DNA from 2 places in the Microbispora sp. H10885 genome. Region 1 is predicted to be linked to the other one. Evidence: predicted binding sites of a transcription regulator. Region 1 holds the regulator's gene; the other holds the start of a gene.
The links. The regulator HspR, encoded in region 1, represses chaperone genes until heat shock. The targets are predictions, from matches to a motif close to ANTTGAGTCNNNNNGACTCAANT.
Positions count from the first base shown of each region.

Region 2: a site for HspR is predicted at 4,893-4,915, ahead of lon (endopeptidase La). Genes of this name have one in related genera too.

Region 1 is NZ_JABBWY010000001.1:824,942-831,516, forward strand. Features, by position in the region: gene HHX37_RS03640 (hypothetical protein) at 1-67, opposite strand, end outside; gene clpB (ATP-dependent chaperone ClpB) at 165-2,756, opposite strand; gene HHX37_RS03650 (heat shock protein transcriptional repressor HspR) at 2,797-3,144, opposite strand; gene dnaJ (molecular chaperone DnaJ) at 3,149-4,327, opposite strand; gene grpE (nucleotide exchange factor GrpE) at 4,406-5,056, opposite strand; gene dnaK (molecular chaperone DnaK) at 5,053-6,575, opposite strand, start outside.
Region 2 is NZ_JABBWY010000006.1:187,642-194,216, reverse strand. Features, by position in the region: gene HHX37_RS17540 (hypothetical protein) at 1-346, shown strand, start outside; gene HHX37_RS17535 (hypothetical protein) at 373-615, shown strand; gene HHX37_RS17530 (SRPBCC family protein) at 612-1,100, shown strand; gene arfB (alternative ribosome rescue aminoacyl-tRNA hydrolase ArfB) at 1,147-1,569, opposite strand; gene HHX37_RS17520 (hypothetical protein) at 1,774-2,607, shown strand; gene HHX37_RS17515 (HAD-IA family hydrolase) at 2,638-3,228, shown strand; gene HHX37_RS17510 (MFS transporter) at 3,298-4,764, opposite strand; gene lon (endopeptidase La) at 4,929-6,575, shown strand, end outside.

The DNA of each region.
Region 1 (6,575 bases):
TCACTCCGGCGGTGACCGCCGCGAGCGCCGCGCACCGCCCTCGAATACTTCGTGATGTCCTGGACATCCACGTCCCCCTGATCGCGTACGGTAGTCCGACGAACGCCGAACGTAGCAGCGAGGGAAAAGGGCGGGGCGCGCTTGCCGCAATGGTGGAGAAGACCTTACCGAGCGGGCCCGATCTTCAGCGTGTCTCCCGCCTCGTCGATGTCGACGATTACCTCGTCGCCGTCCCGGATGGCTCCCGACAGCAGTTCCTTGGCGAGCCGGTCGCCGATCGCCGACTGGATCAGGCGGCGCAGCGGGCGCGCGCCGTACAGCGGGTCGTAGCCGGTCAGCGCGAGCCAGTCCCGGGCGGCGGGGGTGACCGTCAGCCTCAGCCGCCGGTCGGACAGCCTCTTGGCGAGCCTGGCGACCTGCAGGTCCACGATCTGCGACAGCTCCTCGGTGCCCAGCGCGTCGAACACGATGATGTCGTCGAGCCGGTTGAGGAACTCGGGCTTGAACGAGGCCCGCACCGCGTTCAGCACCGCCTCGCGCTTGCTCTCGCCCTCCATCGTGGGATCGACGAGGAACTGCGAGCCGATGTTCGAGGTGAGGATCAGGATGGTGTTGCGGAAGTCGACCGTGCGGCCCTGCCCGTCGGTGAGCCGGCCGTCGTCGAGCACCTGGAGCAGGATGTCGAAGACCTCGGGGTGGGCCTTCTCGATCTCGTCCAGCAGCACCACCGTGTACGGCCTGCGCCGTACGGCCTCGGTGAGCTGGCCGCCCTCCTCGTACCCGACGTAACCGGGCGGCGCGCCCACCAGCCGGGCGACGCTGTGCTTCTCGCCGTACTCGCTCATGTCGATGCGGGTCATGGCCCGCTCGTCGTCGAACAGGAACTCGGCGAGCGCCTTGGCCAGTTCGGTCTTGCCGACGCCGGTCGGGCCGAGGAACAGGAAGGAGCCGGTCGGCCGGTCGGGGTCGGCGATGCCGGCCCGGGCCCGCCGTACGGCGTCGGAGACGGCCTGCACGGCCTCACGCTGGCCGATGAGGCGCCTTCCGAGCTCGTCCTCCATCCGCAGCAGCTTGGCGGTCTCGCCCTCCAGCAGCCGCCCGGCGGGGATACCGGTCCACGAGGAGATGACCTCGGCGATGTCGTCGGGGCCGACCTCCTCCTTCACCATCGGCTCGGCCTCGGCCTCCGCCGACTCGGCGGCCCTGGTGGCCTCGGCGAGCTCCTTCTCCAGGCGGGGCACGTCGCCGTACATGAGCCGGGACGCGGCCTCGAAGTCGCCGTCGCGCTGGGCCCGCTCGGCCGCGCCGCGCGCCTCGTCGAGCTGCTTCTTCAGCTCGCCGACCTTGTTGAGGCCGGCCTTCTCCCGCTCCCACCGGCTGACCAGAGCGTTGAGGTCCTCCTGGCGGTTGGCCAGCTCCTCGCGGAGCTTCTCCAGGCGCTGGCGGCTGGCCTCGTCGGTCTCCTTCGCGAGCGCGAGCTCCTCCATCTTCAGGCGGTCCACGCTCCGCTGGAGCTGGTCGATCTCCACCGGCCGCGAGTCGATCTCCATGCGCAGCCGCGACATCGACTCGTCCACCAGGTCGATGGCCTTGTCGGGCAGGTAGCGCGCGGTGATGTAGCGATCGGAGAGCGTCGCGGCGGCGACCAGCGCGCTGTCGGAGATCTGCACCTGGTGGTGGGCCTCGTAGCGGCCCTTGAGCCCGCGCAGGATCGCGATCGTGTCCTCGACGGTCGGCTCGCCGACGTAGACCTGCTGGAAGCGCCGCTCCAGCGCCGGGTCCTTCTCGATGCGCTCGCGGTACTCGTCGAGCGTGGTGGCGCCGATCATCCGCAGCTCGCCGCGGGCCAGCATGGGCTTGAGCATGTTGCCCGCGTCCATCGCGCCCTCGGCCGCGCCCGCGCCGACCATCGTGTGCAGCTCGTCGATGAACGTCACGATCTGGCCGTTGCTCTCCTTGATCTCGGTGAGCACGGCCTTGAGGCGCTCCTCGAACTCGCCGCGGTACTTCGCGCCCGCGACCATCGCGCCGAGGTCGAGCGCCACGAGACGCTTGTTGCGCAGGCTCTCGGGCACGTCGCCCGCGACGATCCGCTGGGCGAGGCCCTCCACCACGGCGGTCTTGCCGACGCCGGGCTCGCCGATCAGCACAGGGTTGTTCTTGGTGCGGCGCGACAGCACCTGGACGACCCGGCGGATCTCGCTGTCGCGACCGATGACCGGGTCGAGCTTGCCCGCCCTCGCCGCCTCGGTGAGGTCGACGCCGTACTTCTCCAGCGCCTGGTACGTGTCCTCCGGCGTCTCGCTGGTCACCCGCGCGTGCCCGCGGACCTTCTCGAACGCCTCAAGCAGCGCGTCGGGGGTGGCGCCCACGCCCTTCAGCAGGTCGGCGACCTGTCCTCCGTCGGTCGCCAGCCCGACCAGCAGGTGCTCGGTCGAGACGTACTCGTCTTCGAGCTGCTTGGCCCGCTGGGCGGCCGTGTTGATCACGGTCAGCAGCTGGCGGGAGCTGGACGGCGCGCTCACGGTGGAGCCCTGCGCCTTGGGCAGCCGGCTCAGCAGTTCCTCGGCCTGGGCGCGCAGCCTCGCCGGGTCCGCGCCGACGGCCTGCAGCAGCGAGGCGGCGATGCCGCCGTTCTGCGCCAGCAGGGTCGTCAGGAGGTGGGCGGGCGCCACCTCGGGATTGCCGTCGGCCGCGGCGCGGCGCACGGCCGCCGACAGGGCCTCCTGGCTTTTCTGGGTGAACTTGTAGTCCATATGACGATGCCTCGATTCCCCGTAAAGGCAGGTGGCAGGTTCAGGCAGGTGGCAGTTCGTAGCGGACCAGGGCCCGCACCATCGTGAGCTCACCCCGCAGCCGCGTGACCTCCTCGCGCAGGCGCAGGTTCTCCGTCTCCAGTTCGAGAATGCGCTTGATGCCGGCGAGGTTGATGCCGTGCTCCTGGGAGAGCCGCTGGACCTCGCGCAGCAGCACGATGTCCCGGGTGGAGTACAGCCGTCCCCGCCCCGCCGTACGGCCGGGGCTGACGAGGCCGAGCCGGTCGTACTGGCGGAGCGTCTGCGGATGCAGCCCGGACAGCTGGGCGGCCACGGAGATCACATAGACAGGTGTGTCGTCGGAGATGTCGAAAAACCTGGCATCCATCGGCTCACTCGCTTCTGGCCTGCTTGATCAGCTCTTCGCGGAGGTCCGGCCCCTCGGTCGCGTTCCTGAACTCCTCAAGGGCCGCGCGGGCCTTGTCGTCCAGGTTCTGCGGCACCATCACCTGGACGGTGACCAGCAGATCGGCCTTGGTGCCGTCCTTGCGCGGGGCCCCGCGCCCGCGCACCCGGAAGGTCCGCCCGTTCGGCGTGCCCTCGGGGATTCGGAGGGTCACCGGCATGCCCTTGAGCGTCGGCACCTTGATCTCGGCGCCGAGCGCGGCCTCGGGGAAGGTGACGGGGACCGTGACGGTTAGGTTCTCCCCGCTGCGGCCGAACACCGGGTGCGGCTTCACGTGCACCAGCACGTAGAGGTCGCCCGCCGGGCCGCCGTTCTCACCCGGCGCGCCCTTGCCCTTGATCCTGATGCGCTGGCCGTCGCCGACCCCGGCGGGAATGCGCGCCTGGATCGTGCGGGTGCTCTTGCCGCGCCCGCTGCCCTCGCAGACGGGGCAGGGGTCGTCGACCACCAGGCCCCGGCCGCGGCAGTCGCGGCACGGCTCGGAGAAGGCGAAGTTGCCGAGGTTGCGGCTGGCGGCCCCGGTTCCCTCGCAGGTCGGGCAGACCCTCGGCGTGGTGCCGGCCTTCGCCCCCGTGCCGCCGCAGGCCGCGCAGGCGGACGAACTGGTGAGCCGGAGCGACACCGTGGTGCCGTCGACCGCCTCGCCGAAGGCGAGCGTCACCTCGGACTCGACGTCCTGGCCGCGCCGTGGCCGGCCGGTGGTGGTGGTGGTCGTGCGCGGGCCGCCGCCCCGGTTGAACAGCCCGCCGAAGAGGTCCCCGATCCGTTCGCCCGAACCCGAGCCCCCGAACAGGTCGCCGAGGTCGAAGTTGAAGCTGCCGCCGCCTGGCCGCTGGCCACCCGCGCCGGTGAACCCGCCCACGCCGGACCCGAAGAGCGTGCGCGCCTCGTCGTACTCCTTGCGCCGCTTGGCGTCGGAGAGCACGTCGTAGGCCGCGGAGACCTCCTTGAACTTCTCCTCGGTCTGCTTGTTGCCGGGGTTCGCGTCGGGGTGGTACTGCCGGGCGAGCTTGCGGTACGCCTTCTTGATTTCCTCGGCGCTCGCGGTCTTGGGCACACCAAGGACGGCGTAGTAGTCCTTTTCCAAGTAGTCCTTGGTGCTCATCTATCGCTTCCTTCACACGAAAGGGGAGTGACTGAGGTCTCTCCCGATCCTTCCCGATCGGGAGAGACCCCGGGCTGTTCAGTTCTCGTCGGATCCATCGGCGGCGCCGGAGTCGTCCGCCGCGTCGCGCGGCGCCTCCTCCTCGCTCGGCTCGGCGACGGCCACCCGGGCCGGGCGCAGGATCCGGTCGTTGATCCGGTAGCCCGGCTGGAGGATCTCGACGCACGTCGGCTCCGTCACCTCCGCCGAGTAGCTGTGCAGCAGGGCCTCGTGCACGGTCGGGTCGAAGGGGTCGCCCTTCGTGCCGTACGTGGCCAGGCCCAGCTTGCCGACGGCCGCCTCCAGCGACTCGCTCACCTTCGCGAAGCCGCCGGTGAGCTCGCCGTGGTCGCGGGCGCGCCCGATGTCGTCGAGCACCGGCAGCAACTCGGTGAGCACGCTCGCGACGGCCTGCTCCTTGACGGTGATCCGGTCGCGCTCGACCCGCTTGCGGTAGTTGCTGAACTCCGCCTGCAGGCGCTGGAGATCGGCGGTGCGCTCGGCGAGCAGGTCCGCGGCGGACCCGTCGGCCGCCACGGCCTCCGGCTCCTGGGCGACGGAGGAGGACTCCTCCTGCGCCACGCCGTCGTCCGCCGTGGTGGCCTCGCGGGCCCTGCCGGTCTCCGGGTCGATCTTGCGGTTGTCGCGGATCACCGGCTCCTCCCCGGAACCGTTCTCACGCGGGCTCACTTGGTGCCGCCCTCCCGCTCGTCGTCGACGATCTCGGCCTCGACGACGTCCTCGTCGGCCTTCGCCTGCTGGCCCCCCGCACCGGCGTCCGCGCCGGGCGCGGCGCCCTCGGCTCCGGCCGCCTGGGACTGGGCGTAGATCGCCGAGCCCATCTTCTGGCTGACGGTCGCGAGCTTCTCGGCGGAGTCGCGGATGACGGCCGTGTCGGTGCCCTCCAGAGCCTTCTTCAGCTCGGCGAGGGAGTCGTTGACCTCGGTCTTCACGTCGGCCGGGACCTTGTCGTCGTTCTCGCGGAGGAACTTCTCCGTCTGGTAGGCCAGCGCGTCCGCGTTGTTGCGGACCTCGGCGTCCTCGCGGCGCTTCCGGTCGTCCTCGGCGTAGGACTCCGCCTCGCGCATCATCCGCTCGATGTCGTCCTTGCCCAGGGCCGAGCCGCCGGTGATGGTCATCGACTGCTCCTTGCCCGTGCCGAGGTCCTTCGCCGACACGTTCACGATGCCGTTGGCGTCGATGTCGAAGGTGACCTCGATCTGCGGGATGCCGCGCGGGGCCGGGGCGATGCCGGTCAGCTCGAAGGTGGCGAGCTTCTTGTTGTACGCCGCGATCTCACGCTCGCCCTGGTAGACCTGGATCTGCACCGACGGCTGGTTGTCCTCGGCCGTGGTGAAGACCTCCGAGCGCTTGGTCGGGATCGTCGTGTTGCGCTCGATGATCTTGGTGAAGATCCCGCCCTTGGTCTCGATGCCGAGGCTCAGCGGGGTCACGTCGAGCAGCAGGACGTCCTTGACCTCGCCCTTGAGGACACCGGCCTGGAGCGCGGCGCCGATGGCGACGACCTCGTCCGGATTCACGCCCTTGTTGGGCTCCTTGCCGCCGGTCAGCTCCTTGACCAGCTCGGAGACGGCCGGCATGCGGGTCGAGCCGCCGACCAGCACGACGTGGGCGATGTCGGAGACCTTGACGCCGGCGTCCTTGATGACCTGGTGGAAGGGGCCCTTGCAGCGTTCGAGCAGGTCGGCGGTGATCCGCTGGAACTCTGCCCGGGTCAGCTTCTCCTCCAGGTGCAGCGGACCCTCGGAGGAGGCGGTGATGTAGGGCAGGTTGATCGTGGTCTCGGTCTGCGCCGACAGCTCGATCTTCGCCTTCTCGGCCGCCTCGCGCAGGCGCTGGAGGGCCATCTTGTCCTTGGCCAGGTCGACCCCGTGCGCGTTCTTGAAGCGGGTCACCAGTTCGTCGACGACGCGCTGGTCCCAGTCGTCGCCGCCGAGGTGGTTGTCACCGCTGGTCGCCTTGACCTCGACGAACCCGTGCCCGTCCTCCTGGCCGACGTCGAGCAGGGACACGTCGAAGGTGCCGCCGCCGAGGTCGAAGACCAGGATGGTCTGGTCCTTCTCCTTGTCCAGGCCGTAGGCCAGGGCCGCGGAGGTGGGCTCGTTGATGATGCGCAGCACGTTGAGGCCCGCGATCTGGCCGGCCTCCTTGGTGGCCTGCCGCTGCGAGTCGTTGAAGTAGGCGGGAA
Region 2 (6,575 bases), on a different contig from region 1:
GGTCGCCCTCGCCCGGGCGGCGTGGGAGGTTCTCGCCGAGGTGGCCGCGGCGTCCCCGGAGGAACTGCGCAAGGGCCCGAGGGGCGGCGGCAGGGACCGGGACAAGATGGTGGCCCACGTCCGCGAGGCCGAGCGGGCCTACGCCAGGAAGATCGGCGTACGGCACAAGCCGTTCAAGGACGCGGCCGGCCTGACCGCCATGCGCGACGACATCGCCCGCGTCCTGTCGCGGCCGTCGGACGGCGGGCCGCTCGCCGAGGGCGGATGGCCGGCCCGCTACGCCGCCCGCCGGATCGTCTGGCACGTGATCGACCACATCTGGGAGATGGAGGACCGGAGGGTCTGATCTTGTCTGGGTGGTAACTTGTTACCATGGTAACAGTAGAGCGGGCCCAGACCGGCCTCCGCATCGAGCGCAACACGCTGAAGGTACTCAAGGGCCTGGCCGAATACCTGGACATCTCCCTCGGAGACCTCGTGGAGGGGATCGTCCTGCACGCCTTCGAGGGCAGGCCGCCGTTCGGGCCGGAGACCCTCACCAAGATCGAGCAGCTCAGAGAGGTCTACGGCCTGACGCTCACGGCCGCCGACGCCCACCTGCTGGAGGAGAGGTGAGCGCCGCGCCGCGGCGCCGCCGCCTCACCGGCGGCCTGCGGGTCGCGCTCCCGCCGGCCGAGGCGTTCCGGCTCTTCACGCCGTACGGCGAACGGGAGTGGGTCGAGGGCTGGGAGCCGCGCTTCCCCGAGGGGGTCGCGGACGACACGGCGCCGGGAACGGTCTTCCAGACCGGCGCGGACGGCGCGGCCACCACCTGGATCGTCCTGCACCGCGCCCATGACCCCCACGAGCCCGGCTCGTCGGTCTCCTACGCCCGGGTGCGCGAGGGAGTCCACGCCGGGACGGTCGGCGTCGTGCTCGCGCCGGACGGGAGCGGGCACAGCGACGTGACGGTCACCTACGACCTCACTCCGCTGACCGTCGCGGCCGAGGCCGAACTGGCCGGGTTCGCGGACGGCTACCCCGCGTTCCTGCGCTCCTGGGAGGAGGCCATCGCCGCCCACCTCGCCCGTACGGCGGAGACGCCCCGAGGGCACCGGTAGAGACGCGGCCGGCGCCGTGGCCCCGGCCGGGTGCCCGCCGGTCGGCTCAGTCCGAAGTACGGCGCAGGCGCTTGAGGTCGGAGCGCTGTTTCTTGGCCGCCAGGCGGCGCTCGACCGCGCCCCTGGAGGGCTTGGTGGAACGGCGCCGCTTGGGCGGCGGCGCGATCGCGTCGCGGAGCAGCGCGGCCAGCCGTTCCCGCGCCGCCTCGCGGTTGCGCAACTGCGACCGGTGCTCCGAGGCCGTCACCGTGATCACACCGTCGACCAGCCGGGGGGCGAGCCGTTCGAGCGCGCGCGCCCGGAGCGCCGGGCCGAGGGCGGTCGTGCGCGCGACGTCGAAGCCCAGCTCGACCCGGCTGTCGGTGGTGTTGACGCCCTGGCCGCCCGGGCCGGACGAGCGGGAGAAACGCCAGGTCAGCTCGGCCTCGGGCACGACGATCGAGCCGCGGACGTGCAACGGGCCTGGCATGGCGAGTCCTCTTCGGTCGGACGGACGGGGCGAACGGGGGGGATTGATGGACCGGACGAACAACTTATCCATGTAGATACCACCGGCGCGCGTCATTTATCGCCGTAAACGCGGCTTGTGGTTGTCACGGTCCAGCGCCTCGTGCACAGTGACGTCCGGAAAACCGGGACCTCCGGAAACCGGGCGACATTGTGGGGCGGGAGCATGACCTCGATCGTCGGCGTGCACGGCATAGGCAAGTACCACTACTACGAGGACGCCGGCGGATCGGCGGACGGCGCCGCCGCGGCCGTGCGCGCCAAGTGGAACGCCTACCTGCACCAGGGACTGGACGGCCGGACGGGTGGCGCCGGCGACTACTTCACCGAGATCGCCTACTACGCCCACCATCTCCACAGCGGCCCGCCCCGGCCGGTCCGGCAGATGGGCACACCATCGAAGCTGGTCTTCGCCGACTGGGCCGCCCAGCTCGGCGGCCCGTTCCGGGACGCGGCGGGGGAGTCGCTGACCGGCGTCGCGCACCTGCTGGCCGAGTGGCTGCTGGCGAGGCTCGGCCCCGCGGCGGTGCGCTTCGCGCAGGACTTCTGCCCGGAGGTGGCCACCTACCTCGGCGGCGGCGCCCCGCGCGTACGGGCCCGCGACACGGTGGCCGACGTCATCCGCCGGCGCCGGCCCCGGGCGGTCGTCGCGCACTCCCTCGGCAGCGTGGTCACGTACGAGGCGCTGTGGGCCCATCCCGACCTGTCCGTCGACCTGCTGGTCACGCTGGGCAGCCCGCTCGGCATGCGCCGCGTCGTGTTCGACCGGCTCGCCCCCGTGCCGGTCCGGGGCCGGGGAGCGCGCCCGCCGGGCGTGCGCCGCTGGATCAACATCGCCGACAAGGACGACATCGCCGCGATCCCGGCCGCGCTGGCGTCGTGCTTCGACGGGGTCGAGCGGGACGTCTCCTGCGACATCGACTGGCTCGACTTCCACACCGTGCGCAACTACCTGCGCTGCGGGGGCGCCAACGAGTATCTGAAGCCCTTCGTGACCTGAGTCGCGCACACGCGTTATGATCGTACGACCATGAAGACTGTGCTTTTCGACTACGGCAACGTCGTCTCCCTCCCCCAGGCCCCCGAGGACGTCGCCCGCCTGGCCTCGTACGTCACAGGGGCCGAGCCCGGGTTCCAGGACCGCTACTGGGAGGTGCGGCTCGACTTCGACCGGGGTTCGCTCGACCCGGCCGCGTACTGGTCCCACGTGTACGGCAGGCCGATGGACGGCGCCGGCCTGGACGAGGTCGTCGCCCTCGACGTGGCGAGCTGGTCGCGGCCCAACGAGGAGACGGTGGCGATCGTCGACGAGCTGGCCAAGGTCGGGGTGCCGATGGCGCTGCTGTCCAACATGCCGGTCTGCGTCGCCGAGGGCATCGACGCGCTGCCGTTCATGCGGCCGATCGGCCCGCGTTTCTACAGCGGCCGCATGGGCCTGGTGAAGCCGGAGGCGGAGATCTTCCACGAGACCGTGGCCTGGCTCGGGGTCGCCCCCGGCGACCTCGTCTTCGTGGACGACCGGCTGGAGAACGTCGCGGCGGCCGAGGGGGCGGGGCTCGCCGCCGTCCACTTCCGCGACGCCGCCGCGCTCCGCGAGGACCTGAAGACGCTTCTCGGCTGAGCGCGCGGCCGCTCCACGACCTTCTCCGGCCACCCGCGCACGGGGCGCGGGGGCGCGTGAACCCCCGGGTCAGGTGCCCGAACTCGCCGGAGGGCGGGAGCCGAGCGGCGAAGCCTCGCCGGGGAGTTCGGGCGGGGGCGGCCCGCCCGCCTGGGCGGCGAGGACGTTCGTCCTGATCGTGACGAAGGCGACGACCGCCGCGACGGCCATCATGACCGCGCAGACCAGCATCGACGTGTGGAACCCCCGGGTGAACGCGGCGGGCGACTCGTAGGCGTCGCCCGTCAGCCCCACCAGCGGCGGCACCGCGGCGACGGCCAGCAGCCCGCCCGTCCTGGCCAGGGCGTTGTTGACCCCGCTCGCGACGCCCGCGTACCGCTCCTCCGCCGTGGCGAGCACCGTCGCGGTGAGCGGGGCGACGGCGGCGGACAGGCCGAGCCCGAAGACGCACGCCGCGGGCAGCACGTCGGCCAGGTAGGACGCGCCGGGGCCGATGCGGCTCATGAGCAGCAGCCCGGCCGCGCACAGCAGGATCCCTCCCGTCATGGGCAGGCGCGGGCCGATCCTCCCCGCCAGGTCGCCGGCCCGGGACGACAGCAGCAGCATGAGGATGGTGACCGGGAGCATCGCCGACCCGGCGGCGATGGGTGACATCCCGGCCGACACCTGGAGCTGGACGACCAGCAGGAAGAACACCAGTCCCATCGCCGCGTACATGACCAGCGTGACGACGTTGACGGCGGTGAACTCCCGCGAGGCGAACACCCCCACGGGGACGAGCGATCGGGGGGAGCGCCGGATCTCCACCACCACGAAGCAGATGGACAGGGCGATTCCGGCGGCCAGCGGCACCAGCCCGTCGCCCGCCAGGATCAGGCCGTACGTCAGGCCGGCCAGCGCGGGGGCGGCGAGGACGGTCCCGAGCACGTCGAAGCGGCCGTGCGGCCCGGCGTCCCTGGTCTCGGGCACGTGCCGGGCGGCGACGCCGACCACGACGGCCGCGAGCGGCAGGTTGAGCAGGAACACCCACCGCCAGCCGGCCGCCTCGACGAGCCACCCGCCGAGCAACGGCCCGACGGCGGCGGCCACGCCGCCCAGCCCCGACCAGGCGCCGACGGCGCGGGGCCGGTCGTCCGGCGCGTAGCTCGCCTGGATGATCGCGAGGCTGCCGGGGATCAGCAGGGCCGCCCCGATGCCCTGGAGCGCACGGGCGAGCACGAGCACGGGGGCGTTCGGCGCGACCCCGCAGAGGGCGGAGGCCAGGGCGAACCACACCACCCCGACGACGAAGATCTTGCGCCGGCCGAGCCGGTCGCCCAGCGACCCGCCCAGGAGGATCAGCGCGGCCATCGTGAGCGTGTAGCCGTTCACGGTCCACTGCAGGCCGGACATCCCGGCGTCGAGGTCGCGCCCGAGGGCGGGGAGGGCCACGTTGACCACGGTGCCGTCGAGGGTCGCCAGGGACGACCCGAGGACCGTGGTGAGCAGCACCCACCGGCCCGTCGCCGAGCGGAGTCGGATATGCCCGGATTCCATGCACGCCATCATGCGCCATCCGGAGGTGTGGACGCGTCACGGCAACGGGGGGATCATGCGGCGATTACACGATTACGATCGCTCACAGCGAACTGACGCAGAACAGGGAACAGGGGCGGGCTCCTGTTAGTTGAGTCGGCATAACTCAACCCATTGGAGTGCTGATGTCCCAGGTCCTTCCCGTCCTCCCGCTCGACGACGAGGTCGTCCTGCCCGGCATGGTCGTTCCCCTTGACCTGTCGGCCTCCGAGGTCCGCGCGGCCATCGACGCCGCCCGGGCCGGTGGAGAGAGCACGGTCCTGCTGGTGCCCCGCGTCGACGGCCGCTACGGCCCGGTGGGGGTGAGCGCCGTCGTGGAACAGGTCGGACGGCTGCCGGGCGGCGAGCCCGCGGCCGTCGTGCGCGGCGTGCACCGCATGCGCGTCGGCACCGGCACCACCGGCCCCGGCGCGGCGCTGTGGGTCGAGGCGACGGTGCTGGAGCCGGTCGCCGCCGGGCCGAGGGCCGGTGAACTGGCCAAGGAGTACAAGGCCCTGACCACCACGATCCTGCAGAAGCGGGGCGCGTGGCAGGTCGTCGACGCCGTCAACCAGATCACCGACCCCGCCGTCCTCGCCGACAGCTCGGGGTACGCCCCCTGGCTGACCATCCAGCAGAAGCTGCTGCTGCTGGAGATCGCCGACCCCGCGGAGCGTCTCGACAAGCTCGTCGGGTGGGCCCGCGACCACCTCGCCGAGATGGACGTCGCGGAGACCATCCGCAAGGACGTCCAGGAGGGCATGGAGAAGCAGCAGCGCGAGTTCCTGTTGCGCCAGCAGCTCGCCGCCGTACGCAAGGAGCTGGGCGAGCTGAGCGGCGACCCCTCCGACGAGGAGGAGGACTACCGGGCCCGCATCGAGGCCGCCGACCTGCCCGAGAAGGTCCGGGAGGCGGCGCTCAAGGAGGTCGCCAAGCTGGAGCGCACCTCCGACCAGTCGCCCGAGACCGGCTGGATCCGCACCTGGCTCGACACGGTGCTGGACGTTCCGTGGAACGTCCACACGACCGACTCCTACGACATCGCGGGCGCCCGCGCGGTGCTCGACGCCGACCACACCGGCCTCGACGACGTGAAGGACCGCATCGTGGAGTACCTCGCGGTCCGCAAGCGCCGGGCCGACCAGGGCCTCGGCGTGGTCGGCGGGCGCCGCAGCGGCGCCGTGCTCGCGCTGGCCGGCCCTCCCGGGGTCGGCAAGACCTCTCTCGGCGAGTCGGTCGCCCGCGCCATGGGCAGGAAGTTCGTCCGGGTCGCCCTGGGCGGCGTGCGCGACGAGGCGGAGATCCGCGGCCACCGGCGCACGTACGTCGGGGCGCTGCCGGGCCGCATCGTCCGGGCGATCCGCGAGGCGGGCTCGATGAACCCCGTCGTGCTCCTGGACGAGATCGACAAGGTCGGCGCGGACTACCGGGGCGACCCGACGGCCGCGCTGCTGGAGGTGCTCGACCCGGCGCAGAACCACACCTTCCGCGACCACTACCTGGAGGTCGAGCTCGACCTCAGCGACGTGCTGTTCCTCGCGACGGCCAACGTCCTGGAGCAGGTGCCCGGACCGCTGCTCGACCGGATGGAGCTCGTCACGCTGGACGGCTACACCGAGGACGAGAAGGTCGCCATCGCCCGCGACCACCTGCTGCCGCGCCAGCTGGAGAAGGCGGGCCTCACCACCGCCGACGTGACGGTGGAGGAGGCGGCGCTGCGCCGCCTGGCGGGCGAGTACACCCGCGAGGCCGGCGTCCGGTCACTGGAGCGGTCGATCGCCCGCGTCCTGCGC